DNA from 3 places in the Bradyrhizobium sp. 62 genome. Region 3 is predicted to be linked to each of the others. Evidence: predicted binding sites of a transcription regulator. Region 3 holds the regulator's gene; each other region holds the start of a gene.
What was found. The regulator LexA, encoded in region 3, represses DNA repair genes until DNA is damaged. The targets are predictions, from matches to a motif close to TGTTCNNNNTGTGTTCNG.

Region 1 (10,393 bases), on a different contig from region 3:
GCGCGTTGCGTAGCAGCGTCTCACCGTCCAGCGTCGCGTCCAGGCTGGCGCGGATGTAGGAGCTCAGGAGGCGCGGCTTCAGGCCGTCGCGATTCAGGACCTGATTGAGGGCGGTCATTGCCGCCCCATCGAGCGCGACATCGTTCAGCACGAGCGCATGCGCTCCGGTCGCGCGGGCCTGCTGCAACAGGCGCGTCGCTGCCTCGGTCGGGGCATCGCGGTCGATCAGCGGGCTGCACAGCGTGCCGTAGGGATGGGCGCTCACCAGCGCGGGCAGGGGGATCTTCCATGCCCGCCAGAGCGAGATCACCGGCATAAGCCCGATCAACCGCGATCCATCGTATGCGGGAAGCGCCGAGGCATCGGTGCGGCCGCGCGCGGTTGCACTGACAGCGAGCTCCCAGCCCGGCAGGTAATATCCGTTAGGCTCGATCGCGCGCTGCGCGAGTGCGCGCCACTGGCCGGCTTCGATCGCCGCAAGCGGGACGCGCGCGCGCGCCGCCGCGGCAGGCTTTGCCGATGCCGGATTGATCGCAGCCTGGTGCGCGATGTCGACCACGTCCCGTCGTCCCCGTTCAGGAGGCCATGCTTAGCGCAAAGATTGGAAAATACCGTTGGGACGCCGCTTCAATTCGAGTGGTAATATTAACGTCTCGTTGAGCATCCGCCGGATGTCCCGATGGATACGACAGAATTGCTCTCGACCCGGAGGATCATCATGGTCGTCACACCTTTTACGCCGATTGCGTCGCTCTTTGGCGGCGCGTTGATCGGCCTGTCCGCCGTGCTGCTGATGTGGACGACGGGGCGAATCGCGGGAGTCAGCGGAATCGCGGCGCGGCTGTTTCCGCCTTACGAGGATCGGCAATTCGCCGGCCGGCTCGCCTTCGTCGCGGGCCTCGTCATCGCGCCCGTCCTGGTGCGCCTTGTCACCGGAAGCCTGCCGGCGCAAACGATCGCCGCCGGAACGCCGCTTCTGATTGTCGCGGGACTGCTCACCGGTTTTGGCGCGGTGTGGGGTAGCGGTTGCACCTCCGGCCACGGCGTCTGTGGCTTGTCGCGGTTGTCGGTGCGATCGCTGGTCGCGACCATGACCTTCATGGCGGCCGGCATGGCGACCGTCTTCGTGATGCGGCACTGGAGCTGACCGCGATGACAATCCTCATTCAACTCGGGATCGGTGTGGTCTTTGGCCTTGGCCTCATCGTCTCAGGCATGTCGAACCCGGCAAAGGTCCTGAATTTCCTGGACGTTGGCGGCATCCCGGCAGGAACGTGGGATGCAAGCCTCGCTTTCGTGATGGCCGGTGCGATCGCGGTGACCTTCATCGGCTTCGGCCGCGTCTTGAAACTGGCGCGGCCTGCCTTCGCCGATCGCTTCCATGTCCCAACGCGAAAAGATATCGATCCGAGAATTATCGCCGGTCCCGCCATCTTCGGTATCGGCTGGGGCCTTGTAGGCTTTTGTCCAGGCCCGGCGTTGACCGCGCTCGGATTTGGCTCGGCGTCCGCATTCATTTTCGTCGCCGCGATGTGTGCTGGCATGGTGCTCGCCCGCTTCATCGCGCAGCTTCCGTCGGCAACGCGTGTCGTCACGCCGGCAGATCCGCTCGAAACCTGACATGGACAGGACCGGGCGAGTTGTCTCGTCCGGTCCTGCCTGTCATGGCTTCATCGACTACCAGCGATCGCCGACACCGACGCCAACACTGACGCCGGGCGCGCGGATGCCGACGCCGCCGCGCGGACCATCGTCCCAGTCACGATAGGTGCGGCGCTCGTAGTAACGGTCGCGCGGCATGGTCGCGTAGGAGTCGCGCACGATCACGCGCGAGCCGCCGCGGGTGCGATAGCAATTGCCGGAATCGTCGCAGACCAGCCGCACTTCCTGGACGAGATCGGGGCTGGTGTACTCGCTGGTCGTGTAGACGTCGGCGGCCTTCGCGCCGCTCACCGCTGCCAAGGCTCCGACGCCAGCCAGCAATGCAATCGTGAATGTCCTCATCATGTCCTCCTCGAAACTGCCCTCGGCGGTAACAAGAAGGGGAGGCGGCGATCGTTCCGGCAGAACTACAGGTTTTTCCCGGAACCGGATCGCTTGTCGGCGTGATTTGTTCCTAGATCGGTTCGTAGCTTTCCGATCCGCAGATGTCGTCCGCTTCGGCGCGGCGGCGATCGATTACCTTTCCGCCCGATATGGTCACGATGTAGGTCTGTGGGCCGAGCGGCGAGCCGGTCGCCGAGGTGAGCTGGGCGCGGACGCAAGCTGTCCAGCCCGGTCCCCGCACCTCACGATGAGGCGTGGCGACATGCACCTCACGCGGATAGGACGTGCTGAGGAAGACGAATTCGATCTGCTCGCGCACGACGCGCTTGACGTCAGGGGGCGCTTCGGGCGGAGGCTGCTCGGCCTCCTTCATGCGCATGAACTCGGGCACCGGTGCGCGGCTGTCCGCAAAGCCGCAGGCCCCGAGCGCGAGCGCGCTGGCCAGCAGCGCGGCATGAATAATGATCCGCAACATCCGTGAAGGTCCCCTGCGGGCCAAAATAGGCACGAATGCGATCCGACGAAGACCCGGCCGATCAAGATTTGCTGAAGCCAGCATTTCCCGAAGCCAAGATTTCCTCAGGCCGTTGGAGCCCGCAGCATTGGCTATTCCATAATTGCCGGCTAGTTTGTGCGCCAGACGAGGGGGATTGCGTCCATGAGGATTTTGATCATAGCGGCCGCGGTGCTGGCGCTGGCGGTTGCCTCCGCGCAGGCGCAGATGGGCGGCGGCAGGCGTCAGCCTAACGAGGGCGGCCAGAAGGCGGACAACAAGCCCAAGGTCGACGAGAAGGCCTACAAGGCCGCACTCGAGCGCATTCCCGAGTCCAAGGAGAAGTACGATCCGTGGAGCGGGGCGCGTCCGCCTGAACCTGCCAAGAAGCCGAAATAGGTGAGGCGGGCGCTGGCGACCCGCTCCTGCTATTTGGCCGCTCTCATCACGCTCCTCGCATCGTCACCGCAGCCAAGCATCGGGCGGCAAACGGCTGGCCCATAGCGAGCCTGCTGGCCAGGCGAGGTTTCGTCGTCGTGCTCGCCCGCGACACCGGCAACCCATGTGAATCTGCGTGAGCCGTCGCCGTCGCATCAAGCAATGATCATCGTGTTGTGGACGTGATGCGAATGATCATTCACACGGTATGCACTACTGTACGAAAGCGAGGCCGATGCGCCTCTCGCTGCGCCAGACGGGGCGGCATTTCCGCACGAAATTGTCGCGCGCGATCGCGAGCGTGAACGATTGCGGCACTGCGACGAGGGTATCGAGGTCGATTGCGGCGCCGTCCGCCGACATGTTTCGCACCGTGCACGTGATGCCGCAATTTTCAAAGGTGATCGTTCCACCCTTGAAAACACGGTAACGCTGCGCTGCACGCTTCTCGATCATCCGCGTTAATCCATAATGATATTTGTGAAGTAGTGCATAGAAATTACGTTGAACTAAACTCAATACTGGCGCTACTTGCACAGCGCTTCAGATTTCGTTTACGACGTCGAAGCGGAAGTCACTCCGCGGATTTTCCCCCAAGCTGTTCCTTTGTGGCGCTACGCGCCGATGGAGATATTGATGAAGACCACGCTTTCGCTTCTGTTCGCCGCAGCGCTCTCGCTGTCGTCCATGCCCGCCCATGCCACCAAGCTCGATCTCGCGACCATGAGCTGCAAACAGTTCCTGGAGAGCGGCGACGACACCATCAAGATGGTGCTGACCTGGATGGACGGCTGGTACAAGGGAGATGAAGAGAACGCGATCATCGACACCGACGTGTTCGTCGAGAACGCCAAGCAGTTCGGCAGCTATTGCGGAAAGAATCCGAACGTCAGCATCGTCACGGCGGCTGACGAAGTGCTCGGCAAGTGACTTCTCCCGCGTGACGGCGCGACGCGCGATCGCATTTCCTGCCTCGACATGACGCTATCGAGAGCCGCGGTGCGCTGTGCGCTCACGCGGCTTTCTTCTTTGATGCTCACCCCGGCAGCATCGCGAACGCGCTCGACACCATCGCCACCGGCTTGTTGTCGGTGGCCGAGAGCAGCGTGACCCGGCCAAAGCTCATGGTGCGCCCGAGTCGGACCACGCGGGCGTCGGCCAGCACGTCCGACGAGGAGACTGCGCGCATGAAATGCGTGGTCTGGTCGACCGTCGTCATCGGACGATAGCCGCGGTTGGCGGCGAGGTTCGCAATCACCATGGCGGTATCGGCCAGCGCCATCAGCGCCTGGCCGCAGACCACGCCGCCGTTGCGGCACAGGCGCTCCGAGAACGGCATGCGCAGGAGCGCTGCCGGCTGCCAGTCCGGCACGTCCGGCGGCGGCAGGTGCTCGATGCGCTCGACCGACAGGTTGAGATCCTGGACCCAGGGCGCAAAGACCTCGCCGAGGATGCGTCTGGCTTCAGTGATGCCGAACTCGGCTTCTGGCTGCGATGGCATTGCTGTCGTTTCCTCCGTGTTGCCGGATGTTCGGCATTCCGAGCGGACCAGCGCGGCAAAGTCACCCGGACTGCCGCGGGTCCGGTCGGCTTGAAAATGCCTGACTTCGCCCGGTATGATGCCACGGAGTGGGTATGGGTGGGTGATGTTGCGTCGGTATGTCCTCGTGTTTTGTCTGGCCGGGCTCGGACTGTTGCTGAACGGGTGCACCAAGTGCGGCCCGATCTGGGACGACTGGCTCCACGCGCCGAAATCGTGCAAATCGGACCGGCTCTAGCGGGCCGGACAGCCCCTGCGGTTGTGCCAGGGGTGACAAGGCGCGGGCGACCCGCGCCGCCATGGATGATCAAGGAGTCGATGATGAAGCTTTTCCGTATGGCCGCGGTGCTGGCTGTTCTGGCGGGACCGACCGTGCTGGCGGGACCGGCCTCTGCGCAAATGCCCAATCTCAATTTGCTGCAGGACGGTCCGGGCAAGACCCCTGAGGAGAAGGCCGCGGAAGCCGAGCGTGACAAGGCCTACAAGGAAACGCTGAAGAAGATTCCGGATTCCAAGGCCTCCAACGATCCCTGGGGCGGCATGCGCTCCGACCCGCCGAAGCAGGCGGCGGCGCCAAAGGCGTCGGCCGCGACCGGTGCGCCGAAGAAGAAGTCCGGCACGACTGCCAATTGACCTTCTGTCCGATCGGAGGCGGCTGATGCCTCCGGCCGGGACTCCATTTCGGCCGGCCCGCTTCCTACATTGCGCGAGAGCGTATTGCGTAAAGGAGGCGGGATATGGCCGATCGTCCGCGAGATCTCGCCGAGCGGATGGCGCGCCGGCGCAAGATGGGCGGCAAGCCCGGCGCGAGGGCCGGCGACGGCTATCTGCGCGAAACCTTCACGCTGCCACGCGCGGCGGCACGGGAGAGGGCGCAGGCTTTCTTCACCCGCTACCCCAAGGCCGGCTATATGAGCGCGGTCGAGACCTGGCGCGAGCTGCCCGGCGGCGACATCGAATTCACGATGCGGCGGCTGCCCAGCGCGGATTAGGCTTGGCCCCTATTCGAAGGTTTCCGATGTGATGCGGATCCGGAACACGGGCTCCTTGGCCTCGTCCAGCAGCTCCATATTCCATTCGGAATTTTCCTGGAGCTTGCGGGCGATGCCGGCAGCCATGTCGGCGCAGACGCTGGTCATCTCCTTCCAGGCCAGATCGCGATCGGCAAATTCCGACGCCTGGTCGGCACAGCCGGAATAGCTGCCGTTCCGGATTCGAAAGAAGTAGAGCGGCATGGTTCGCACCGATCGCGCCTGATGGCTCCGTCCCCACGGCCATAATCGCGAGCAGTCCAATCCCAAACCGTCGGCAGATCAATTCCGGTCGGCTACGGAATAGCCCCATGGGCGCCGCTGTGTCCTATAGGCCATGACGGCTGCGGCGCGCCGGGGCCCGCCAGCCCGCCGACGATCTCGGTCCTGCCGTTTAGGCCTGCCGCTCAGGCGGTTTTGCGCCCGATCGCCTTCAGCTCCCGATCGATGCGCAGCTGCACCCGCCGGATCGCCAACAGATCGATCTTGGTCTCGGTTCGGCCGGTCTTGATCTGCTCGCCGATCCGGAACTGCCACTGCCAGATGCCGGGAAGTGCCGTCTTGGCGACGGTGAACTCGACGCCCCTGTGATTCATGGCCTTCTCCCACGATTCACTTCCATCACTGAGAACATGCTGGGCGGCACAATATTCCAGCGAAAGCCAAATCTGTCGGTAAGCCCTGGATAGCTCACGGGTATCTCGCAAACGCAGGCGCGCCGAAACATTCGAAATCGGATGTCGAAAGGCGCCGGCCACGCGCGGCGGCGCGAGACCTCATGCCCGTGGTTCTCCGACCAAGAACAGAGTTCCTGGGATGGGTAAGGGCACCTTCCGGACCGCGGCGGCATGTGCCTTGCTTGGCCCGATCACGGTCAACAACATGGGCGCGTCATGCCGGGCATTCCCCGCCGCTATTCTCATTTCGTGTTCGGAATCATCCAGTCCGGACTGACCTCGCTGATCGCCGCGGGCATCGCCAGCTTTCCGGCAGGGAACGCACTGGACTTCCTCGCGCACTGGATGGTGTCGTGGCTGATCGCATGGGCGGCGATGCTGCCGATCGTGCTGCTCGCGGCGCCGGCGATCCGCGCCTTCTCGCTGCGGCTGACGCAGGAGGAGGGCGGTTCGCAAACCGGCCGGCCGGCATGGAAATCGGCATCAAAATCGGAATGAAATCGGAATGAAAAACCCCGCTTGGAAGAACCAAGCGGGGAAAGGTTGTTGGAGGCTGAGGTGCTGGGCTGCAACACCATAGCCAGGCGACCCTAGCCGGCTCAGCTTACGACAGCCTGACAAGGCCTGATGGTGGCAGCAAAAGCCGGACCTCGGCGGGCCGCAGACTGGCCCTGCACCGGTCCCAATTTCGACATCCGTTCGCACAACTCAGGACACAACCGCAGGCGAGATTCCGCAGCGACGGTGCTGCCATGGGGGAAACGTGGCGCACCGGCAACGGGGTGGCATCATGGACAACGTAGAGCGGTCATTCGCCGCCGCAACGGCGGCTGGCTTCGTCGTGCTGGTGATCGGCATCGGGTTGCTGGTTCTGCTATAGGCGGCGTTGGGTGCCGGGATATGGCTCCGGGACTGGAAAGGCCCATGCGCGCCTTTCAAAAACACGAAAACAACCCCATGCACAGTAGCCCGCCAGAAAATTCTCTCGTTCAATCAATGGTTTACTGGTAGTAATTAGATACCATATCGACTCGGACTCGCCTCCACGGCCATCCGAATCCCGATTCCCGTGCCGATCTTTTTGAGATCAATGGCGCCGCTCCGGCCTCGTCGCTGGCGCGTTGCCGCTGGCGAACACCGCCGCCGCCTGCCCAGCCAGCCGGCCTGTCAGCTCCTAAGCCCTCGTCCCCGCGGCCTTAGTGAACCTTGATCGCGTCCAGCGGCAGATGGAGTTCGGCGGCACGCTCTTCGCGATCCTTCTTGCGGAACTCGTTTTCCTTGCGCTCGAACTTGCTCAGCTCCTCTCGCGCCGCCTCCAGCAGTGGAGTGCGCCGGCTCGTATCGTGATGCGTATTTTCCGTCATGATTGGAAGTCCCAGAGTTGCAGTCTCATCCAAGAGAAGGCCGCAGACCGCGAAAGGTTCGGTGCCGCAGGATTACCGAATTCTGGCGGCGTGCGGGTCATCCGTCTTTGATGCGCGTCAGCCAGAGCGTGCAAATTCCCAAAAGAACATATTGCGAACCTAGAACAAATAGGGTACATTGCTTTTATCGCCGCGCCGCCTCGCCAATCGTTTGTCCCTCACGCGAATCCTCGTCATAAGGAGCACGACCCGATGTCCACCACTGCCCTGCGTATCGTCGAAGGATCCTCCATGGACAAGAGTAAAGCTCTCGCCGCCGCGCTCTCCCAGATCGAGCGGCAGTTCGGCAAGGGCTCGGTGATGAAGCTGGGCAAGAACGACCGTTCGATGGATGTCGAGGCGATCTCGTCGGGCTCGTTGGGGCTCGATATCGCGCTCGGGATCGGCGGCCTGCCGAAGGGGCGCGTCGTGGAGATCTACGGGCCGGAATCCTCGGGCAAGACCACGCTGGCGCTGCACACGGTTGCGGAAGGGCAGAAGAAGGGCGGCATCTGCGCCTTCATCGACGCCGAGCACGCGCTCGACCCGGTCTATGCGCGCAAGCTGGGCGTCAACATCGACGAGCTCCTGATCTCCCAGCCGGACACCGGCGAGCAGGCGCTGGAAATCTGCGACACGCTGGTGCGCTCCGGCGCGGTCGACGTGCTGGTGATCGATTCGGTCGCGGCCCTGGTGCCGAAAGCCGAGCTCGAGGGCGAGATGGGCGACGCGCTGCCGGGCCTGCAGGCCCGTCTGATGAGCCAGGCGCTGCGCAAGCTGACGGCGTCCATCAACAAGTCCAATACCATGGTGATCTTCATCAACCAGATCCGCATGAAGATCGGTGTGATGTACGGCTCGCCGGAGACCACCACCGGCGGCAACGCGCTGAAATTCTACGCCTCCATCCGTCTCGACATCCGCCGCATCGGCGCGATCAAGGAGCGCGACGAGGTTGTCGGCAACACCACCCGCGTCAAGGTCGTGAAGAACAAGCTGGCGCCGCCCTTCAAGCAGGTCGAGTTCGACATCATGTACGGCGAGGGCGTCTCCAAGATGGGCGAGATCCTCGATCTCGGCGTCAAGGCCGGCATCGTCGAGAAATCCGGCGCATGGTTCTCCTATGACAGCCAGCGTCTTGGCCAGGGCCGCGAGAATTCGAAAGCATTCCTGAAGGCCAACCCCGACATCACCGCCAAGATCGAAACCTCGATCCGCCAGAACTCCGGCCTGATCGCCGAGCAGATTCTCGCCGGGAGCCCCGAGCGTGACGCCGACGGCGAGGAGCCGGGAGACGAGTAAGTTTTAACGCGAACAGTTTTTCGCGAGGAGCGGGCGCTGAAGACGTTGAGTTGCCGACGTCTTCGGTGCCCGTTTCGTTTTTGCGTTAGCGTGATCGGGTGGTGTGATGTGGGCAATAACAAAGCTCATCGTGACGACCGACTCGTCCATCGCCGGCGCCATTCAACAGGCGGGCCTTGCTGATCTCGTAATTACGATCGAGCGCCGGCTCGTGTGGGGACGATTGCCGTCCGATGCTGAGCTCGACGCGTTTTTTGCACCGCGTACAACACAGCCTCGAGGGCTTCATTGGCTCGACGACACGCCGTCCTGGCGTCTCGAGGAATCGGGTGCGATGGATCGAGGATTCATCGACCTGCTAGGGGATTACGACTCAGTCGAGTTTTGGCGGGGACCCGAGCCAAATGCGCAATTGATCCTGCTCTGGCTGCTCGATCATTGGCGCCGCCGACACGATGCGAATCCCGACTTTGTTGTCTGCTCTCTGTTCTTGGGCGTCAGTGACGTCGACCCACCGCGAGATAAATCCCACCCGCCGGTTGTCGAGATCACGCCTCGCCAACTCAAATCGGCCAGCCGTGCATGGCGGGCCTATTGTGCGCCAACCCCGGAAAGCTGGCGCGATCTCTTCAAGACGGATTTGAGCTGGCTGCCGCAACTTGCACATCACGTGACGGCTCTTCTCAATGAGCTACCGCGCCCGGCTTCGGGCCTCGGCGCCACGGAGCTGCGGATACTCCAGCTCATCGCGCGAGGCGGTCTGCAACCTTTCGATGTCTTTCCGGGGCGTCAGAAGCACGAGGAGCTGCATGTCTACGGATATTGGGAAGTTGGCGCATTGCTGGATGGGCTCGCCCGGTGCGATAGGCCAGCGGTCGCCGGACTGGATGAAGGCCCGTTTTCCCTGGAGATGCACAACGATCCCGTCCGTTTCGATCGGTACAAGCGATCGCAATTGTCGCTGACCGAGTTCGGCAAGGCGGTGCTAGGAGGCGACGACAACTTTCGCAGGCACAATCGGATTGATCGCTGGTGGGGCGGCACTCATCTGACCCATGAGCGGCTCTGGCGGTGGGACGGCGAGACCCGCGCCCTTGTCGCGCCCGGATGATTATTGCGTATCAATTTTGAGAGGCAATCGTGTCCCATTTGATTCTGACGACGAACGATCGCGCGGAGAGCACGCTTCGCCAGACGCGCCTCGCGAATGTTGTGCTCGGATTCTATCCACGGTTCGTCTGGACGAAATTGCCTTCCGAGGAGCGGCTTTTGATGGGGCTGGAGCGCCGATCGGAAAAGCACAGCAATCCCGGCGATCATTGGCTCTCTGACGCTTGTCCCGATGCGCTCGACGGTTTCGGCACGCGCGATATCGGCCTCTTCGAGCTGTGTGCGAAGTTCGACACAATTGAAATATGGGTCGATCCCCGGCCCAATGATCAGCTTGTGCTGGTCTGGCTGCT
Region 2 (10,393 bases), on a different contig from region 3:
ATCGGCTCCGAGCTCGTCGAAACTTCTCTTGCCCTGTCCGGAACGGACATCGCAGAGATCGATGCCTCTCGCGGCCGGGCGCGGCTTGCGATCGACGCGCGCAACCTGCTGGTCCTGCCTGGCATCGTCGATCTGCATGGCGATGCCTTCGAGCGGCAGATGATGCCGCGCGCCGGGGTCGATTTTCCGATCGACGTGGCGCTCGCCGATAGCGACCGCCAAGCGATCAGCAACGGTATCACCACGGTGTTTCACGCCACGACCTGTTCGTGGGAGCCGGGCCTGCGCAGCGCCGACAATGCGCGCGGCCTGATGGAGGCGATCGAACGGCAGCGCCCGCAATTCGCGGCCGACACCCGCTTTCACCTGCGCCACGAGACCTATAATCTCGACGCCGAAACCGAGATCAGCCAGTGGCTCAGCGATGGCCGCGTCGACCTGTTCGCCTTCAACGACCACATGGACGGCACGGTTGGGGACATGGCCAAGCCGCGCAAGCGCAATCGCATGGTGGAGCGCACCGGCCTGTCGGGCGAGGATTTCGACCGGCTGGTCCGACACGTGCTTTCGTACGCCAGCGAGGTCCCTGCTTCGGTGTCACGGCTGGCCGCCGCGGCCCGCGCCGCCGGGATGCGGATGCTCTCGCACGACGACGCAACGCCGGCGATGCGCGAGGGCTTTCGCGCCATGGGCGTGGCGATCGCGGAATTTCCGATCAACGAGGAGACGGCGCGGGCGGCGGCAAGCCACGGCGACGACATCGTCTACGGCGCACCGAACGTCGTGCGCGGCGGCAGCCACACGGGCTGGACCAAAGCATCCGACATGATCGCCAAGGGGCTCTGCTCGGTGCTGGCCTCGGACTATTACTATCCCGCGCAGCTGCTCGCTGCGTTCCGCCTCGCCGCCGATGGCGTGCTGCCGCTGACCGAGGCCTGGAACCTGGTCTCCGCCGCGCCGGCGCGCGCGACCGGCCTTGCCGATCGCGGCGTGCTCGCGGAAGGCCGGCGCGCGGATATTGTGCTGGTCGATGACAGCGTGCCGCTGCGGCCGCGGCTGATCGCCGTGATATCGGGCGGCAAGCTCGTGCATCTCACCGACGCGGCGCGGTTGCTTGGCATGGCAGCTACCCCGCGCGAAGCTGTCGTCGCGGCATAAACCCGCTATGCTCGGACGATGACAAGTTTCCCCCGCTACGCGATCTATTTTGCCGCAGGCAGCGACAGCGCCCTCTCCCGCTTCGGCGCGGAGCTGCTCGGTTACGACGTCTATACCGGCAATGAGCTGCCCTTTCCCGCCGACGCATCGCATCTCGCGCCGGATTGGCGCGACATCACCGCCGATCCTCGCAAATACGGTTTTCACGGCACACTGAAAGCGCCGATGGCGCTGGCGCCGGGCAGGACGGAGGCGGAGCTTTTGGCGGCCTGCGTGGCCTTCGCCGGCGAGGCGCGGACGATCCCGGTGATCCGCCCGATTGTCGATGCCATCAGCGGCTTCATCGCGGTCATTCCGGCCGAGCCGGTCGATGCGCTCCAAGAGTTCGCCGCCGATTGCGTCCGCGCGTTCGATGGCTTTCGCACCGCCCTGACGGCGGAAGATCGCGCGCGGCGCAAGCCCGAGAAGCTCAGCGAGCGGCAGCGCGACTATCTCGACCGCTGGGGCTACCCCTACGTGATGGAGGAATTCCGCTTCCACATGACGTTGACGGGGCGGCTGGACGCGGAGCGCCGCAGGCCAATTCTGGAGACGCTGCGCGCGCGGTTCGCGGCGCTCCGGCTTGATGCGCTGGCGATCGATCGCATGGCATTGTTCAAGCAGGATGATGCGGGAGCAAGGTTTCGCATTGTAGGCGAGTGGGCGTTGGCGAGATAGCTTCCTCAAGCTCCGTCATTGCGAGCGCAGCGAAGCAACCGTCATTGCGAGCGCAGCGAAGCAATCCAGCTATTTCCGCGGCACGGATTCTGGATTGCCTACGTCCGCGGAAATAGCCTGGCTTGCTTCGTCGCTTCGCTCCTCGCAACGACGATGAGTGAGTTACTTCCCCCACCGCAACGCCAGCGCATCGCGCTCCTTCGCGAGCTCCAGCAGCCCGGCCCGCGTCGCCGGGTGCAACGGCTGCAGCGGATGCCGCACCGTGTCCGACTTGATCACGCCGCCGGACTGCATCATCGCCTTGCAGGCGATCAGGCCGCATTGGCGGTTTTCGTAGTTGATCAGCGGCAGCCAACGTTCGTAGGCGGCTTTGGCCTCTTCACGCTTGCCGGCGAAATAGGGATCGACGATCTGGCGGATGCCGTCGGGATAGCCGCCGCCGGTCATCGCGCCAGTTGCGCCGGCGTCGAGATCGGCGAGCAGCGTGATCGCCTCCTCGCCATCCCAGGGCCCCTCGATATCGCTGCCGCCGGCGTCGATCAGGCTGCGCAGCTTTGCAGCCGCGCCCGGCACCTCGATCTTGAAATAGCGGATGTTGGAGAAGTCGCGCGCCAGCCGCGCGAGCAGTTCGACCGACAGCGGGGTGCCGGCGACAGGCGCGTCCTGGATCATGATCGGAATCTTGATCGCGGCCGACAGCACCTTGAAGAACTCGACCACGCCTTTTTCGGGCACGCGGAAGGTGGCGCCGTGATAGGGCGGCATGACCATGACCATGGCGGCACCGGCCGCCTCGGCCTGTTGGCTCCGCGCGGCGCAGACGGCCGAGCTGAAATGCGTGGTCGTGACGATCACGGGAACGCGGCCCGCGACATGCTCCAGTACCGCATGCATCACGGTCTCGCGCTCGGCATCCGTGAGCACGAACTGCTCGGAAAAATTGGCGAGAATGCATAGACCATTCGAGCCTGCGTCGATCATGAAATCGATGCAGCGGCGCTGTCCCTCGAGGTCGAGCTCGCCGCGCTCGTCGAAGATGGTGGGTGCGACCGGGAACACGCCGCGATAGGGGCGCTGGGCCTTGTGTTGGGGCGTGACCGGCATCGAACTCTCCATCCCTGATATCTCTTACATCTGCCGCGGCGCTCGCGCAGCGTCACAGATGTACCCGCCGCGCGCATCTGCGGCAATGCCGATCGCGCGACGTAGGGAGGGAAGATTGTCGAAGTTATGCGGTCCTCACCGCGCCCAAAAAGCCCTCGACCGCCACGCGGAGACGATCGGCGTCGGCGGACATTTTCGACACGGACACCGACAGCACCGAACCGGCATTGCCTGTCTCCTGGTTGAGCCTGGCGACGCTGCCGATGGTGTCGGTGACCTCGCGGGTTCCCTGCGCGGCCTGCTGGAAGTTGCGGGAGATCTCGGTGGTGGCAGCGCGCTGCTGTTCGACCGCGGCCGCGATCGCCGTCATCTTCTCGTCGATGCCGCTGATCGCGCCGCCGATCGCGCGGATGGCAGTGACCGCCTGGCCCGTCGCGCCCTGGATCTCCGCGACCTGGCGGGAGATCTCTTCCGTCGCCGTCGCCGTCTGCGAGGCGAGGCTCTTGACCTCGCCGGCGACCACGGCGAAGCCGCGGCCGGCTTCGCCCGCGCGCGCAGCTTCGATGGTGGCGTTCAACGCCAGCAGATTGGTCTGTCCTGCGATGGCGTTGATCATCTTCACGACCTCGCCGATGCGGCCAGCGGTCTGATCGAGGATCTCGACCGTCGCATTGGTCTGCGCTGCCTGCGACACGGCTTCACGGGCCTCGCGTGCGCTGGCCTGCACCTGCGCGGAGATCTCGCCGACGGACGCGGAGAGTTCTTCGGTTGCGGCCGCGATGGTCTCGAGATTGTTGGTGGCCTGTTCGGCGGAGGACGAGACCGCCGCGGTCTGGCTGCTCGATTCTGACACCAGCGAGCGCACGTCGGTCGCGGTGGCATCGAGCTCCTTCGTCGACGCCGCAACGCTGTGAATGACGGCTTGCACGGTGTCGTCGAAACTGCGGCAAGCCGCATCGACGGTACCGGAGCGGGCGAGCTGCAGCGCCTGCTGCGATTCGCGTTCCCGGCCCAGGCGTTCCGCGGTCGCCGCGCTCTCGCGCAAGCTTTCGAGCGCGGCGGCCATGGTGCCGAACTCGTCGGGATACCTGGATTGCGGGACGGGTGTCGCGTAGTCGCGGGCGCTGATCTTGGCGATGGCATCCAGGATGGCACGCACCGGGCGCATGAGGCGGTTGCGGATCACGTACACGCCGGCCAGGGTCACGGCGAGCGCGAGCAGGAACGCGAGCGACTGCACGACGAGATTGGTGAGCGCCCTAGCCTGCACCGTCTCCGCCCGGACGATCGACTGGTCGAGCGCCTTGTTCGCCACCGCGACGATGGACGCGAAGGGTGACTGACACAGCGTATTCCATTCCGCGGCGGGCATCGCGGGCTTGCCGCTGCCGTCGAAATTCTTGGTGAGGTCGCCGATCTGCTTGAGGGCACCGTCGGTCTTGGCCTTCGCGTCCGTCGCTGCCGTCACCAGCTCCGCCGCCACGCCCGGCGCAGCCAGCAACTCGGCCATGCCCGCCCAGCCGGAGGTGATCGTGCCATCCCACTGCGCCACTGACCGCTTCTGAGCGTCGTCGAGCGGCTTGCTGCCGTTGACGTTGGAGCGCAGCGACGAACAATGGATTCCATAGCGATCGCGCACCTGCCAGGCGAAGCGCCGGACCTGGATCATGCGTGCAATGAAGGGGTCGTCCATCCAGGCACGGTTCGACACGGCGGTGGAGGCGAGGTTGGCCGTTTCGATCACCTTGGTGACGGCATCATACCAGGAGTTGGTGCGCTCGATCTTGCGCTCGGCACGCGGACGCTTGGCTTCATCGTAGAACAGCTGGAATTGCGGCGCCGCGGCGCTCCAGCCCTGCTTCAATGTGCCGGCGAGTTCATCGCGGCGGGCGAAGTCGACGGTGGCAAGCGCGGCGCCGATCGCGTCATAGCCGCCCTGCTCGGCCTTCTCTGCCGCCTCTAGTTTTGCCCGTGGATCATCCTCGCCGAGGATCGCGCTCTGCGCATCGCCACGATTGTTGCGCAGCGCCAGCACGCCATGGAAGATCGCCTTGTCGGCCGCGGCAAGCCGCGCGGTCTCGAGACTGTCGCTATAGCGGCCGAACGCCCCGACCATCTGGATCGCCGTGGAGGCCAGCGCACCCGCGGCCAGCAGGGCCATCAAGGTCAGGAGGAGCGAACTTACCGATTTCTTAAACATTGCCATGGTGTCGGGGCCTATTCTTTCGAGCGCCACCTTGCCCGCGACATGCCAATGTTCCGTTAAGGTTTTAATCGAATGGGCTTGAAGTTCCGGCCCGACGAGCCTCAGTACAGCCCCGGATATCACGCAACCTTGGTGAAATCCGGCGGGCGGCGCTCCGCAAATGCCGTGAAGGCCTCGCGCGCCTCGGCGGTACGCAGGCGCAGTCCGAACTGCTCGCCTTCGGCATTCATCTGCGCGACCAGCGCCTCGCCATTGCGCATCAGCTTCTTGGTGGCGGTCAGCGCGCCGGCCGGCTGACGGGCAAGACGCTGCGCCAGCGCGAGCGCTTCGGCATCGAGCTTGTCGAGCGGCACCACGCGGTTGGCGAGCCCCCATTCCAGAGCGGATTTGGCCGGCACGGTCTCGCCCAGCGCGAACATCTCGTAGGCCCGCGCGTAGCCGATGCGCGCCGGCATCAGCAGGCTGGAGGCGGCTTCCGGCACCAGCGCAAGGCTGACGAAGGGCGTCGACAATTGCGCGTTGTCGGCAAGCACGACGAGATCGCAATGCAGCAGCATCGTGGTGCCGACGCCGACGGCGCGGCCCTGCACCGCCGCAACCAAGGGCCGGGTGCAGCGCGCCAGCGACTGGATGAAGCGCACGACGTTGCGGCTTCCTTCCGACTTGCCCGCTGCGACCGCGGCGAATTCGCCGACGTCGTTGCCGGCAGTGAACATGTCACCTTCGCCGCGGATCAGGATCACGCGGGCCGACGCATCCGACTCGGCGGATTCGATGGCGTCGGCAAGTATGCCGTACATCGCATCCGTCAGCGCGTTCTTCTTGTCGGGGCGCGCCAGCGTGAGCGTGAGAATTCCGCCGTTGTTCTCGATCCGGACTTGGTCAGTCATTCGTTCGCTCCTCTTGGGAATTTATCCTGAATGCTCGTCAGCCAGCGCGCGACGACGTCGATCTCCGCGCCGGTAAATCCTTCCGTCAATGCCGCATTGACCTTTGCTGCGCTGGCCTTCGCCTGCGCCAGCGCCGTTCGCCCCTTCGGCGTCAGCCAGACGCGCCAGGCGCGACCATCCTCGTGATCCGCGCGCCGCTCGACCAGTTTAGCCGCCGCCGTACGGTCGACCAGCCCCGAGATGCCGGCCGGCCCCATGTCGAGCGCCGCGCCGGCCTCGCCCATCAGGACGCCGTCCTGCTTGCCGAGGATGAACAGGAGTCCTGCCTGCGCCGGCGTGACCTCGCTCGAAGGCTGCCCCGCCATCCAGCGCTGCACGCGGCGTTGGGCCACGCTCAACAGGTAGATCAGCCGATGATGCCCCGAGCCGGCCGCTTTATTTCGCATGCGAAATATATAATCGAAGCGGCCCGGAATGTCAAAGGACGGAGCTGGATCGATGTGCCACGGCATCGTCGAGCAACCGGCCGCACCGGCGCACCAGAACCTCACCCACCAATCGCAATTAGTCGCCGCCGCCCCGCTTGACGATCGCTTCTTTCTGTGTTCCCTATTCGTTCTATTCAATCATAGATTGTCCCGGAGACCTTTCGTGATGAACAGTATGCGTGGCGAGAACCAGCCGACCCAGCTCGTAATTCATAATGACGATGATACGCCGGACCAATTCGTGATGGATCTGCTTCGGCAGGTTTTCGGCAAATCAGACCGTGAAGCGACCGCGCTCATCACCCAGATCGAGCAGAAGGACAAGGCGGTTTGCGGGCCTTACCCGCAATCGGTTGCCGAAGCCCTTTTCAAATCTGCGCAATTATCCATCGAATTGGCCGGCCACCAACTGCAGGTCACGCTAGAGGCGGTCAAGACTCCTTGCGAACTCTGTGGCAAGCCTGAGGGACAGACCGACGTTCGTATCGGCGACCGAACGGTATGGCTGTGCAGCGACTGCATGCGTGCGGCGTATGAACCCTCGAACGAACAAGAGGAAGATTTCGACTTTGCTTGCGACGTTCTCGATTGGCACCTTGCCAGCACCGCGCGCAGCAAACTCGTGACCACGATCCGCCAATTTCCCGGCCACATGCGGGTCGATCTTCAAGCCGCGGTCGACCGGCTCTTCGGCAAGGCCATCCGGCTGGTGGGACTGAACGAGGAGCAGCGCTACGAAACGCTGTCGATCCCACGACTGCTCAAGGAGGGCCGCTATGCGATCGCGATTGCCCCGCTGCAATATTCCGACGTCGATGTAGGCGAGAAGAGCCCGGTCAAGTGTCTGGATAACGGACTATGGCTGTGTGAGCAGGATCATCTCCGCTATGCGGTTTTGCTCTGCGCACACCGCGAATACAGTCGCGAGCCCGGAATTCGGATTGAGATCCTGGTGCCTTCAGGTTCCGCAGGCGCGGCTCTCGTCCAGCGATGCTTCGATGAATTGGAAGAAGCCGTACAGGCTGCGCGGACCTATCGCGGCAAGATCCTGTCGCTCGATGCCGACTCCGACTATCGCGGTCGCTCGCGCGGCATCACGGTGCATCGCTTGCCGCAGGTCGCGCGCGACGAGGTGATCCTGCCGGAGCAGACCCTGCGGCTGCTCGATCGCAACGTTCTGACCTTCGTCAACACCCGAGACCAATTGCGCCGGCTGGGTCAATCGACACGCAAAGGCATCTTGCTGTACGGGCCGCCGGGCACTGGCAAGACCCACACGATCCGCTATCTCGCAACGCATTTGCCCGGGCATACGACGCTGATCATCATGGCCGAGCAGATCGGTCTGCTCGGCGCCTATATGAGCCTGGCACGGCTGCTCCAGCCGTCGATGGTGGTGATCGAGGATGTCGATCTCATCGCCCGCGACCGCGATGACATGGGACCGTGTGAGGAATCCATGCTGAACAAGCTGCTCAACGAGATGGACGGGCTGAAGGAAGACGCCGACATCCTGTTCGTCCTGACCACCAACCGGCCGGAGGACCTCGAGGGAGCTCTCGCGGGTCGCCCCGGCCGCATCGATCAAGCCATCGAAGTGCCGCTGCCCGACGAGACCGGCCGCGGCAAGCTGGTCCGGCTCTACGGCAGGGGACTGCCGCTCGAGGGCGCGGTGATCGCGGAGGCTGCCCGACGCAGCGAGGGCACCAGTTGCGCCTTCATCAAGGAGCTGATGCGGCGGCTGGCGCAAGGAAGCATCGCACGGGACGGCGGCAACACCGTGATCTCCGCCGATATCGACGAAGCCCTTGACGACATGCTGTTCTCCGGCGGCCGGCTCAACGCGCAGCTGCTCGGCGGCGCGCAGGCAATGGCCGCCGGGTGACGCTCCGAAGTGGCGCGCCGGCTACGGCGCGCAGGTGAAGCTCGACGCCGCCGTCACCGGACCGCTCTTGTAGTGGGGCCAGGCCGGCCAGCGGCACAGCGGCAGCGCGCGAAGCGTCGCGAAGGACGGCGCCTCGACTTTCTGCTCGGCGACTTCGAGGTCGCCGGGCGCCTTGCCCTTTTCGACCCAGTCGACCAGCGCGCTCAGCATGTCGACATTGGCCGGCGCGCCGGAGCCGACATGGTCGACCCCGGGCGCGGTGTAGAGCCGCGCGAATTCGGCCGTCTCGGCCTTGCCGAGCTTGCGTTCGACGCTCTCGAAATAGCGGATGCCGGCATAGGGGCTCTGCGCGTAGTCCGCCATATGTTCGAGCATGATCAGCCGGCCGCCGCGAGCGCGGAAGCGGCTGAGGTCGGGATCGGTGGAATCCATCAGGCTGGAGACCTCGAGCAGCCGCCCCTTGTGCTCTTCGGGCTTATAGGTCGTCACGTCGAGCTTGGGATCGCGCGCGAACACATATTGGATGCCGCCGGCACCGTAGATCCAGGCGATGCCGTTATTGGGCGCAGGCGGCTGCGCAGGAGACGCCGTGCCGAGCCACCATGCGACCCAGCCGCCGGTCGGCCCAACCGCCGGCGTGTCCTCGCCCGACACGCCCCAGCCCGGATAATCATCGAGACCATTGGCGAGGGGAAACGGGAATTTGTAGGTCGCATGGAGGGTGTCGATCGCCTTGATCTGCGCGTCGGTGAGGCACTGATCGCCCGTCTTGCCGCTCGCGCAACGCAGCGTCTCCGCCTTGAACGCCGCCTTGCAGGACACGGGATCTTGCACCAGCGCGTCGTCGGAGCCGTCGGCCTTGTCGCAAGCCGCGCGCACGGCGTCGCCGACGAGCTTCACCTGCGCCGGATTGATCCAGCCATCGCCCATGGTCACGAGACCCGAGCGGGTGCCGGCATGCTGCAGGCCGACCCAGTTGATGACGGGCACGCGGGCAAAGATGCCGTCGAAATCATCGGGATAGCGCTGTGCCATGGTGAGGCCTTCGCGGCCGCCTTCGGACGACCCCATGAAGTACATTTTCTCAGGCCTCTTGCCGTAGGCGCGCTGCATCAGCGCGACGGCGGCATCGCGTACCTTCTTGTAGGCGCGATGGGCGAAATTCTCGAAGGCTTCGTCGTTGAGCGCGAACAGCTGCGGCGGTTCGCCGGGCTTGGACTCATGACCGGAATCGGTGCCGTAGGTGACGAACCCGCGCGCGAGCGGCGACGGCTTGTCGAAGGGATAGGCCGGCGGCAGCGTCAGGCCCGTGATCAGCACGCCGTTGAATCCGCCCCCGCCATATTGCAGCGAGCGGCCGTTCCATTCGACGGGAAGATTGACCTGAAATCTGATCGGCGGCGCCTTGGGATCGGTGGGATCGATATGGCCGAGCACCTTGCAGAAGCCGGGATTGACGGGCGTGACGCGCCCCGACGGCGTCGGGCCGCGTTCGGCGACGGCCAGTTGCGACGGCGCCAGCAACGTCGCCGAATCGATCTTCACGGCGTCAGTGCCGCCGACCAGGCCCTTGCAGACGGCGTCCGCATCCTCGGCCAGCGTCACCGCTGCAGCGGAGTTCGCGCCCAGTGCAGTCACTGCGCCCACGAGCAATACACACAGCTTCGCACGCACTTGCGCCATCGTTTCCCCCTGCACTTTCTGTTCGCGTTCGTTCCGCCAGGAGGCCGTATTCAAGGCGCCTTCCGACCCGCCGTCAATGACGCTAGTGCTCAAACACCAGCCGCGCGCCGACGGTGCCCTCGAGGCTGCGGATCTGCTGCAGCAGCGCGCCTGAATCTTGGCCGCCGAGGTCGGCGTCGAGCACGACGTAACCGAGGTCGCCGGAGGTCTCCAGATATTGCGCGGCGATATTGATGTCGCGCTGCAGGAACACTTCGTTGAG
Region 3 (10,393 bases):
GGTCAGCAAATCCTGCCTGCACCAGGCGACCGCAACCAACGCGCCGAGTGTGTTCAGCGCGTTTCCGCTGTTCGACCACGAGCCGTATCGATACTGAGTGAAAGGACGCAGGTGACATCGCTCTCTCCCGGCAGCGCGGATGCGCTTCTGTTCGATCTCGGCCGCGTGGTGCTCGATATCGATTTCTCCAAGGCGATCGCCTGTTGGGCGGCACATGCCGGCTGCAAGCCTGAAGCCATCGTCGCGCGCTATGTGCGGGACAGCGAAGCCTATCGGTTGCACGAGATGGGCAAGATCAGCGATGAGGACTATTTCGCCTCACTGCGAGCCTCGCTCGGAATCGGCATTTCGGATGCGCAGTTCCTGGAAGGCTGGAACGCGATCTTCGCCGGCGAAATGCCTGACATCGCCGCGCTGCTGCCTCGCGCAGCGAAGCAGATGCCGCTGTACGCTTTCTCCAACACCAACCGGCCACACGTAGACCATTTCTCGAGGGAATATGCCGACCTCCTCGGCCATTTCCGCGAGCTGTATTTGTCGTCCAGCATCGGCTTGCGCAAACCGGATGCGGAGGCCTTCGACCACGTCGTCGCGGCGATCGGCGTGCCCGCCGGACGCATCGTGTTCTTCGACGATCTTGCCGAAAACATCGAGGGAGCGCGGGCGCGCGGCTTGACGGCCGTGCATGTGACCTCGCCGCGTGACGTCGGGAACGCATTGAAAGCATTGGGCATCTGACGACGATCTGCCGCCGCGAGACCCCCGGAGATGCGGCCCAACGCGACTAATTTTGAAGAAGTTTAGGAACCCGATCACTTTGTGCATTTTTATACAGAGTTCCCGGAACGGAATACCGTCTTCCGGACTCTAGAGTCCGTTGGGACTTCTACAGACGGATGCATCATCGTGTTGGGCAAAACCTACCTCACCAAGCAGGCCTCTCTTCTTCTTGAATTCGCCAGGACAACTTCAGATTCGGATCTTTCCGCCAAGCTTGTGAGCAAGGCCGCCGACCTGAAATCCCAGGCCGATCCGCTGCCCGACAAGGATCAGGGACCAAAGGCGCCCGACGTAACTCACGGGCAGCCAGGGAGCTGATCGATGCAGGCCGGGGCGCTCGTCGTTCTCGTCTTGCCATGACCATTGTCCTGCCGATCTGGCACGTTCTTCGGATCATGCCGCAACGCGCTTGATCCTGCCTTCCGGAACAATGCGGTGGGATGACTGCACCCGCTCGGCTGTTTTGCCTCTGCGCCCGCGCTCGGCTAGAAGACGTGCGGAACATTCGCCCGAACGTGCCGAGCAGGAGTTTTCGCCGTGGCCTTGATGCCGGTTTCCGACGCGCTTGCCGCGGTGCTGGCGGGTGCAGAGCCGCTGCCGGAGGAAATGATCTCCCTCGACCAGGCCTACCATCGCGTGCTCGCGCGTGACGTCGCGGCGCGGCGCACGCAGCCGCCGCAGGCGATGTCGGCGATGGACGGCTACGCGGTGCGAGCGGCCGATGCCGCGACGATCGATTCGGAGCTCACCATCATCGGCGAAGTCGCGGCGGGCCGACCGTTCGCGGGGATGGTCGGCGCCGGCGAGGCCGTGCGGATCTTCACCGGCGGCGTCGTTCCCGGTGGCGCGGACGCCGTCGTGATCCAGGAGGACACCGTCGCCGCCGGCAAGCGTGTCACGATCAAGGAAGCCGCGATCGCCGGTCGGCACATCCGCCCCGCCGGCGTCGATTTCCGCGAGGGCGACGTGCTCCTGCGCAAGGGAAGCCGTCTCACCGAGCGCGACCTCGCCCTCGCCGCCGGGATGAACCATCCGCACCTTGGCGTGTTCAGGCGTCCGAAAGTCGCGATTCTCGCCACCGGCGACGAGCTGGTGATGCCGGGCACCATGCCCGGCCACGGCCAGATCGTCTACTCCAACGGCTACGCCCTGCACGCGCTCGCCCGCAGCGAGGGCGCCGAGACCATCGACCTCGGTATTGCCGCCGACACGCTGGAGGCGACCACCGCCGGCATCCGCCGCGCCCGCGAGAGCGGCGCCGACATCCTGATCACGACCGGCGGCGCATCGGTCGGCGACCACGATCTGGTCCAGCAGGCACTGCGAGTCGAAGGCATCGCAATGGCGTTCTGGAAGATCGCGATGCGGCCAGGCAAGCCGATGATGCACGGGCGGCTCGGCGCAATGGGTGTGATCGGCCTGCCGGGCAATCCCGTGTCGTCCTACGTGTGCGCTTTCCTGTTCATGGTGCCGCTGATTCGCGCCCTGTCGGGCCGTTCGGTGATTCACCATCGCCGTGAACGCGCCGTGCTCGGCCGCGACGTCGGCGCCAACGACCAGCGCGAGGACTATCTGCGCGCGCATCTGGAGGAGCGTAACGATGGCACGCGCGTCGTTCTTCCCGTCAATCATCAGGACTCTTCGCTGCTTGCGAATCTCGCTGCAGCACAGGTACTTCTCGTGCGCGCACCGTTCGCGCCGAAGGCCGAAGCCGGCACGGCTTGCGAAGTGTTGCGGCTCCCCGTCTGAGCGTCCGGCAATGCGCGTTCCGCGAACTTTGCTCTGTTCACGGTAAATTAAGCAGTTGCGGAACATGTATCGAACATATAGTGTCCGTTCATGATTTGTTTCGAGCATGTAGCGGCTTATTGCCGAACTCTGCGTCTCGGAATCGGACGACATCAACCGGGGGACTTTGGTCGAGATGTTAACGCGCAAACAATACGAGCTTCTGCGGTTCATCAGTGAACGTCTGAAGGAAAGCGGCGTGCCGCCCTCCTTCGACGAGATGAAGGATGCGCTCGATCTGCGCTCGAAGTCGGGCATCCATCGCCTGATCACGGCGCTCGAGGAGCGTGGCTTCATCCGACGCCTGCCCAACCGCGCCCGTGCGATTGAAGTCATCAAGCTGCCGGAGCTCCAGGCAGCCGCCGGCAGCCGCCGCGGCTTCACGCCGAGCGTCATCGAGGGCAATCTCGGCAAGGTGCGTGCGAGCTCCAGCCTGCCCGCGGACGACGGCGAACGTCCCGTCGCGGTGCCGGTGATGGGCCGCATCGCGGCCGGCACGCCGATCGAGGCGTTGCAGACCCGCAGCCATACTATCAGCGTACCGCCTGACATGCTCGGCTCGGGCGAGCATTACGCGCTCGAAGTGCGCGGTGATTCCATGGTCGAGGCCGGCATCCTTGACGGCGACATGGCGCTGATTCAGCGCAACGAGAGCGCCGATACCGGCGACATCGTGGTGGCGCTGATCGACGACGAGGAAGCCACGCTGAAGCGCTTCCGCCGTCGCGGCGCCTCGATCGCGCTCGAGCCCGCCAACGCGGCCTATGAGGTCCGCATCCTGCCGCCCAACCGGGTGAAGATTCAGGGCAAGCTGATCGGGCTTTACCGGAAGTACTGATACCGGGCGTCCTTGATACCGGGAGTACTTCATACCGGAGGTGCTTGGCGCCGCGCGCGCTTCCGATCGGCATCGCCGGTCAGGGATTGGAGCGGATCATCGTCCGCTCCGGCTGGGTAGTCTTTCTGGTTCTGCACAGACTATCCGGCCCCTCCTTCGGCGCTGGCTCCTCGCGACGCCCACGAAGCGGAACTGGTTCGCGGCGCAAGTGTTCGAGGAAACAGCGGCCAGCGATCAAGCTCGACCGTTGCAGTCAAGCCGGCGATATTCGCGCACTGGCCTCCCGAATGCATCGCAACTCGCTTTGTTCCTATTGAATTCGGGAAAGATAATGTGATCGCGGCTCGCGGAAACCAGCCGCAGATTTGCCCACAACCAAGCAGAGCGTTCATGCTTCAACTCTGATAGAGGCCTGCGCCTCGATTAAGAGACGCGGGTTGCTATCCCAGCATGAGGAGCACCCGATGTGTGACTACAGCCTGCATGCCGTCGCGTCGCGCCCCGCCGAAGTCGGCGAGACGATCGTCACGACAAGCTTCCGCGGCACCTCGACGCGCGGCTTCGCCTCGGCAGCCGATCCGTCTGTTGCGGTGTGCCTGCTGCCGGGAACGGAGCTCGCCTTCACCGACGACGTCCGCTACGACAATCGCTGGATCTGGACGCGCACCATCAATTCCCGCGTGGGCAAGTTCGGCAAGATCGATCCGCACGTTCCCGACCGCCATCACGACGCGATCGAATTCCCCGACGGCAAATATGTGCTGGTGACGCAGCTCGTCGAAGGCCAGCGCGCGACCGTGCTGCAACTGCCCGTGACCCAGCCGGTGACGGAGCGCGAGCACAAGACGCAGATCATCGCCGACCGGCAGCCGACCGTCACGCACCTGCCGATCGGCTGACATAGCCGCCCTCCGGCTACGAGCTCGGAGGTCAGGATTGAATTGCCATCGCCGGTCGTGGCCGGCGAGTTGGTGTAGTTTGCGCCCGGCGAAATCCGAGCGCATGCACCGACCCACTGCGTCGCTCCGCACCGTCCGATCAATCGTCGGCCTGCAAGTCGGTCTCCGCCGGCGTCGCGTCCTTGATGCGGGGCGCGGTCGCCTTCGGCGCCAGGCTGCCGTCGAAATCACCCTCGCCAGCGCCGGCCGGCAACCAGGGGCGGCTCGTGCCTCTCGCCCTCACCGCCTGAACCACAAAGCCGTCACCACGCTGCGTTAGCGCCAGCGCGCTCTGGCTGGCGAGCCGCTGCCGATCGACCACCATCGCCGCGCAATCGGGCGGCGCGGGACGTGCCGTCACCACCAGCGCGGCCCGACTGCAATCGTCCGCGAGAGCGTCGACGCGCAGCGCCAGCGCGACCAGCCTCCCGTCGGCCAGTGGCGTCACGCAGCCGGATTCGTCACAGGACACGCCGTCGGCCAGCGAGGCTCTGCCGGCATCGCGCGGATCGGCGTCGGCAGCGAGCCATTCCTTGAGCAAAAAGCTGTCCTTGCTCGTCCTGATCAGGTGCAGATATCCGTCCCTGCCCCGCACCGCGACGCTGGCGCCATCCCCGGCAATCAGGATGTCGGGCTGCCGCGCCGACAGTCCCCAGAGGATCGCTGCCAGCAGGACCAGGGCGCCGGACCAGCGTAGCGGCGTGCGCAACAAGCCTAGCACAATGATTCCCAGGCTCGCCGCGATCAGCGGCGTGATCCCGAACGCCGGGATGCGGCCGACCGCGCCCGGCAATGCCGCGACCCAGCGCGAGACCGCGACCATCCACTCGATGCCGATCCCCATCAGCCACCAGAACACGCTGTCCAGCCCGAACGGCGCAGCAAGCAGCCCCAACAATCCCGCCGGCATCACCAGCGCCGAGACCACCGGCATCGCGCCGAGATTGGCAAGCACGCCAAACGGCGTGACACGGTGGAAATGGAAAGCGGCGTAGGGCGTGGTCGCAAGTCCCGCAATCAGCGAGGCCATGAACAGCATCGCGATCTCGCGGCCACCCCACATCGCAATGCGCGCGGTCGCCGAATGGTCCGGCGAGGCAAACAAATTGGGCATGCCGATCTGCACCAAGGCGACGAGCCCGAGCGTTGCCGCAAACGACATCTGAAAACTCGGATGCACCAGTGCTTCCGGCGCGACCGCCAGCACGATCAGCGCGGCGACAGCAAGCGTGCGAAAGGTGATGGCGCGGCGATCGACCATCACCGCGATCAGCACTACCGCCGTCATGAAGAACGATCTTTGCGTTGCGACCTCCGCGCCTGACAGCAGCAGGTAGAACGCAGCAGCGACCAGCGCGGCGGCCGCCGACCATTTCTTGATGGCGAAGCCGGCCGCAAGTCCCGGGATCAGAGCGAGCAGCGCCCGCACCGCGAAGAACACGACACCGGCAACGACGGCCATGTGATAACCGGAAATCGAGAGCACGTGGCCGAGACCGGAGATGAACATCGCATCGTTGACGGGCGTGGTGATCGCATCGCGCCGCCCGGTAAGCAGCGCGGTTGCGATCGCCCGGTTGTCGCCGTCGAGCGTCGCCCGGATGCGGGCATCGATCGCATCGCGCAGGCCTTGCATGAAGGCCGCATAACGCAGCCGCAAGCCGGCGGTCTCAGGCGGCGGCGCCACCGTGATCGCGCCCATCGCGAAGCCGGAGGCGCCGATGCCCTGGAAGAACATGTCACGCGAAAAATCGTAGCTGCCGGGCCGCACCGGCGCGAGCGGCGGCATCAGCCGTGCCTTCAGCTGAACGAAGCTACCGACCTCCGGCGCGGTGCCTTTGCGGACCGACAGGCGCACGCGCTCAAGCGTGACGTCGCTGCGTTGCGCCTCCATCGCAGTGACGCGCAGCACGAAACGATCGGTACGCTCGCGGATGTCGCGAGCCTCGACAAAGCCCGACAACGACACCGAATAGAGCGCCTTTGCCAGCACCGGGTGGGCGATGCGCGCCGTCTTCCAGGTCGCGACGGCAAAGCCGGCCGCGACCGCCGCGATCATGATGGCTGGGGCGAACAGCCGGCTCCGCCGCAACAGAGCCGCGCCAAGCAGGAGTGCGATGGCGGTAGTGGCAACGACCCACAGTACCGGCTCGTGATCGGCAGAGAAATAAAGCGCGATGCCGCAGCCAAACGCTACGGGCACCCACGGCAACAGCCGCCCGGCGCCAGCCTCGGCGCGTAGCCATGCGCGGAGGGTCTCGGCCAGCGAGGTCCAGAGGTCGAGGCCTGCAGGCGCGAGGCCGCCCGCGGACGCGGTGCGGCCCGCGGGCCACGTCCCTGCGATCCCCTGCGACCGTACCGGCCGGCCCGGCTCCGCCATTTCGTGCACTCGATGATACGCAACGAAGTCAGAAGCTACCGGAACGTGCAGGCGGGCGGATAGCGGTACGGATCAGGAACGAAAGGTTGCGATCGCTACTTTTCCTCTTCCATCGTCACAGCGACATCGGCCTTGGCCGACAGCCGGACCTTGTTGCCCTCGATATCGGCGACGAGGCCCTTGTCGATGAAGTGATGATGCCCCTTGTGGCTGCCCTCGCCGCTGTCCTTCTTGGTCAGCTTGATGCGATTGCCTTCGACCTTGTCGACGGTGCCGATGTGGACGCCGTCGGCGCCGATGACTTCCATATGCTCTGCGATGTTCTGCATGGTGGGTTCCTTATTGGGCCCACCCCAACGCGCGAGGTGCATGTTCGTTCTCTCACGAGGATGACGAAGTCGTGTGCTCCACTGGTCAGATCAGCGGCGCCTGCGACGAAGCATGGTGATTGACGATCTTCCAGTCGCCGTCCTCGCGCATGATGACCCAGCTCATCTTGACCGAGAAATCGGGGCGTTCGCCGGCGAGATCGAACGAGATGCTCGCGGCCATATTGATCAGATCAGGACCTGCCTGCGCCGCCTTCACCTCGGAAAATAACGCGCTCGGCTTGCGCCAGCGTGGCAGGCCGTTGAAATAGTCTGCGACGCCGTCCCTGCCCCGGTAGAGCTTTGGGTTGGAGCCGAAGAAGAACGCATTCCTCGCATAGAGCGATGAGAGCGCGGCCGCATCGAGCGTGGCGAAGCCGGCGCGCCATTTCGCGATGATGGCGGAAACGATGGCGTCGGCTTCGTTGCTCATTGTGGTCTCGCAGCTCTTTTCAGCCTTTGGCAACTTCCTTCGCGAACGTGTCGCGCAGACCGATGGTCCTGGAAAATACCGATCTGCCGGGCGTCGAGTCCTTGTCGCGTACGAAATAGCCCTGGCGCTCGAACTGCATCGGCTCGGTCGAATTGCTCTCGGCGACCGATGCTTCGACGCGGGCATCAGCGAGAATTTCCCGCGACTGCGGATTGAGGTCGGCCGCAAAATTCGAGGCGTCCGGGCTCGGATTGGCAAACAGCTGGTTGTAGACGCGGATTTCCGCGGGCACGGATGTTGCCGCCGACAGCCAGTGCATGGTGGCCTTGACCTTGCGGCCATCGGGCGCGTTACCGCCCTTGGTCGCGGGATCGTAGGTGCAGCGCAGCTCCACCACCTCGCCGGCATCGTTCTTGATGACGCCGGTGCACTTGACGAAATAGGCGTAGCGCAGCCGCACCTCGTTGCCCGGCGACAGACGGAAGAACTTTTTCGGCGGGTTCTCCATGAAGTCGTCCTGCTCGATATAGAGCTCGCGGCCGAACGTGATCTTCCGGGTGCCGGCAGAGGGATCGTCAGGATGGTTGATCGCCTCGAGCTCCTCGGTCTGCCCTTCCGGATAGTTCTCGATCACGACCTTGAGCGGCTTCAGCACCGCCATGCGCCGCTGCGAGGTGCGGTTGAGCTCCTCGCGGATGCAGAATTCGAGCATGCCGACGTCGACAACGCTGTTGGCCTTCGCCACGCCGATGCGCTTGACGAATTCGCGAAGGGCGGCCGGCGGCACGCCGCGGCGGCGCATCCCCGCCATGGTCGGCATTCGTGGATCGTCCCAGCCCGCGACATGGCCCTCGCGGACGAGCTGGGTCAGCACGCGCTTGGACAGCAGCGTGTAGGTCAGGTTCAGCCGCGCGAATTCGTACTGGTGCGGCTTCGAGGGCACCGGCAGCTTCTCGATGAACCAGTCATAGAGCGGCCGATGGTCCTCGAACTCCAGCGTGCAGATCGAGTGCGTGATGCCTTCGATCGCGTCCGACTGGCCGTGGGCATAGTCGTAGCTCGGATAGATGCTCCACTTGGTCCCGGTGCGCGGATGGTGCGCATGCAGGATGCGGTACAGCACGGGGTCGCGCAGATTGATGTTGCCCGCAGCCATGTCGATCTTGGCCCGCAGCACGCGCGCGCCGTTCGGGAATTCGCCCGCCTTCATGCGACGGAACAGGTCGAGGTTTTCATCCACGGTGCGATCGCGGAACGGCGAGTTCTTGCCGGGCTCGGTCAGCGTGCCGCGCGCAAGACGGATCTCCTCCTGGGTCTGGTCGTCGACATAGGCAAGCCCGTCTCGGATCAGCTGCTCCGCCCATTCATAGAGGCGATCGAAATAGTCCGAAGCGAAGAACAGGTTCTTGCCCCAGTCGAAGCCGAGCCAGCGCACGTCGGCCTGGATGGAATCGATATATTCCTGCTCTTCCTTGACCGGATTGGTGTCGTCGAAGCGCAGATGGCAGCGGCCCGGAAACTCCTGGGCGATGCCGAAATTGAGCGCGATCGACTTGGCGTGGCCGATATGGAGATAGCCGTTCGGCTCCGGCGGGAACCGGGTCACGATCTCCCGGTATTTGGCCTGATCGAGGTCGGCCTGGATGATGTCACGAATGAAATCGCGCCCAACCTCGTTCGCCACCGGTTCTGTCATTACGAAAATCCTGTAGGGAAATCAGCGGCCCTTCTGCCAAATTCCCTTGGCTGAGCCAAGGGCTTAAGCAAGGTCTCAAGCAACCCTTGGCGGTCCGCTGCCGGGCTTTAGTTATGCTCCGGTCCTGTTATATACCACCGCCTCCAATGCATAGGCCCTGCCAAGAATGACCTCTCCCGTCGTCACCCGCTTTGCTCCCTCGCCGACCGGCTTCCTCCATATCGGGGGCGCGCGCACGGCGCTGTTCAACTGGCTCTATGCGAAGAAGCACGGCGGCAAGATGCTGCTACGGATCGAGGATACCGACCGGGAGCGCTCCACCGAGGCGGCGATCGGCGCCATCCTCGACGGCCTGAAATGGCTGGAGCTCGGCTGGGATGGCGACGTTATCTACCAGTTCAGCCGCGCCGCCCGCCACCGCGAGGTCGCCGAGCAGCTGCTCGCCGAGGGTAAGGCCTATCGTTGCTACGCGAGCGCCGAGGAGCTCACCGCGATGCGCGAGAAGGCGCGCGCAGAGGGACGCACGCGCCTCTATGACGGCCTGTGGCGAGACCGCGATCCGGCGACGGCCCCAACCGACGTGAAGCCCACCATCCGGCTCCGCTCGCCCCAGACCGGCGAGACCGTGATCGAAGATCAGGTCCAGGGCCGCGTGGTCTGGCAGAACGAGAATCTCGACGACCTCGTCCTGCTGCGCGGCGATGGCAACCCGACCTACATGCTCGCGGTGGTGGTCGACGACCACGATATGGGTGTCACCCATGTCATCCGCGGCGATGACCATTTGATCAACGCGGCCCGCCAAAAGCAGATCTACGACGCGATGGGCTGGACGCTGCCGAGCATGTCCCACATCCCCCTGATCCACGGCCCGGACGGTTCGAAGCTCTCCAAGAGGCACGGCGCGCTTGGCGTCGACGCCTACCGCGCCATGGGGTACCTCCCGTCCGCGCTCCGCAACTATCTCGTCCGGCTCGGCTGGAGCCATGGCGACCAGGAAATCTTCTCGACCGAGGAGATGATCGCGGCGTTCGACCTCGCCAGCGTCGGCCGCGCAGCAGCGCGCTTCGATTTCGCCAAGCTGGAAAACCTCAACGGCCACTACATCCGCAATGCCGACGATCAATCACTCGTGAAGATGTTCGAGGACGTGCTCGACCACGTCGTGCCCA

Region 1: the regulator LexA is predicted to act here: its motif matches at 7,750-7,767, upstream of recA (recombinase RecA).
Region 2: the regulator LexA is predicted to act here: its motif matches at 6,679-6,696, upstream of IVB47_RS19545 (ATP-dependent Clp protease adaptor ClpS).

What each region holds. Positions count from the first base shown of each region.
Region 1 is NZ_JADPIT010000002.1:332,382-342,774, reverse strand. It holds gene IVB47_RS01770 (GNAT family N-acetyltransferase) at 1-559, opposite strand, end outside; gene IVB47_RS01765 (YeeE/YedE family protein) at 719-1,147, shown strand; gene IVB47_RS01760 (DUF6691 family protein) at 1,153-1,620, shown strand; gene IVB47_RS01755 (hypothetical protein) at 1,678-2,007, opposite strand; gene IVB47_RS01750 (hypothetical protein) at 2,117-2,521, opposite strand; gene IVB47_RS01745 (hypothetical protein) at 2,705-2,938, shown strand; gene IVB47_RS01740 (PilZ domain-containing protein) at 3,191-3,433, opposite strand; gene IVB47_RS01735 (HdeA/HdeB family chaperone) at 3,614-3,907, shown strand; gene IVB47_RS01730 (PaaI family thioesterase) at 4,014-4,478, opposite strand; gene IVB47_RS01725 (hypothetical protein) at 4,839-5,150, shown strand; gene IVB47_RS01720 (hypothetical protein) at 5,255-5,509, shown strand; gene IVB47_RS01715 (hypothetical protein) at 5,519-5,752, opposite strand; gene IVB47_RS01710 (hypothetical protein) at 5,956-6,144, opposite strand; gene IVB47_RS01705 (DUF2798 domain-containing protein) at 6,442-6,723, shown strand; gene IVB47_RS01700 (hypothetical protein) at 7,422-7,589, opposite strand; gene recA (recombinase RecA) at 7,842-8,930, shown strand; gene IVB47_RS01690 (hypothetical protein) at 9,061-10,041, shown strand; gene IVB47_RS01685 (hypothetical protein) at 10,071-10,393, shown strand, end outside.
Region 2 is NZ_JADPIT010000016.1:111,744-122,136, forward strand. It holds gene IVB47_RS19515 (alpha-D-ribose 1-methylphosphonate 5-triphosphate diphosphatase) at 1-1,158, shown strand, start outside; gene IVB47_RS19520 (DUF1045 domain-containing protein) at 1,177-1,875, shown strand; gene IVB47_RS19525 (dihydrodipicolinate synthase family protein) at 2,038-2,979, opposite strand; gene IVB47_RS19530 (methyl-accepting chemotaxis protein) at 3,104-5,185, opposite strand; gene IVB47_RS19535 (enoyl-CoA hydratase) at 5,305-6,075, opposite strand; gene IVB47_RS19540 (MarR family winged helix-turn-helix transcriptional regulator) at 6,072-6,521, opposite strand; gene IVB47_RS19545 (ATP-dependent Clp protease adaptor ClpS) at 6,730-8,448, shown strand; gene IVB47_RS19550 (tannase/feruloyl esterase family alpha/beta hydrolase) at 8,470-10,131, opposite strand; gene serA (phosphoglycerate dehydrogenase) at 10,214-10,393, opposite strand, start outside.
Region 3 is NZ_JADPIT010000015.1:932,159-942,551, forward strand. It holds partial or broken gene IVB47_RS14965 (alpha-hydroxy-acid oxidizing protein) at 1-97, shown strand, start outside; gene IVB47_RS14970 (HAD family phosphatase) at 112-738, shown strand; gene IVB47_RS14975 (hypothetical protein) at 907-1,098, shown strand; gene glp (gephyrin-like molybdotransferase Glp) at 1,318-2,529, shown strand; gene lexA (transcriptional repressor LexA) at 2,705-3,406, shown strand; gene IVB47_RS14990 (hypothetical protein) at 3,871-4,305, shown strand; gene IVB47_RS14995 (ComEC/Rec2 family competence protein) at 4,445-6,724, opposite strand; gene IVB47_RS15000 (DUF2171 domain-containing protein) at 6,820-7,053, opposite strand; gene IVB47_RS15005 (SgcJ/EcaC family oxidoreductase) at 7,139-7,525, opposite strand; gene IVB47_RS15010 (glutamine--tRNA ligase/YqeY domain fusion protein) at 7,545-9,221, opposite strand; gene gltX (glutamate--tRNA ligase) at 9,388-10,393, shown strand, end outside.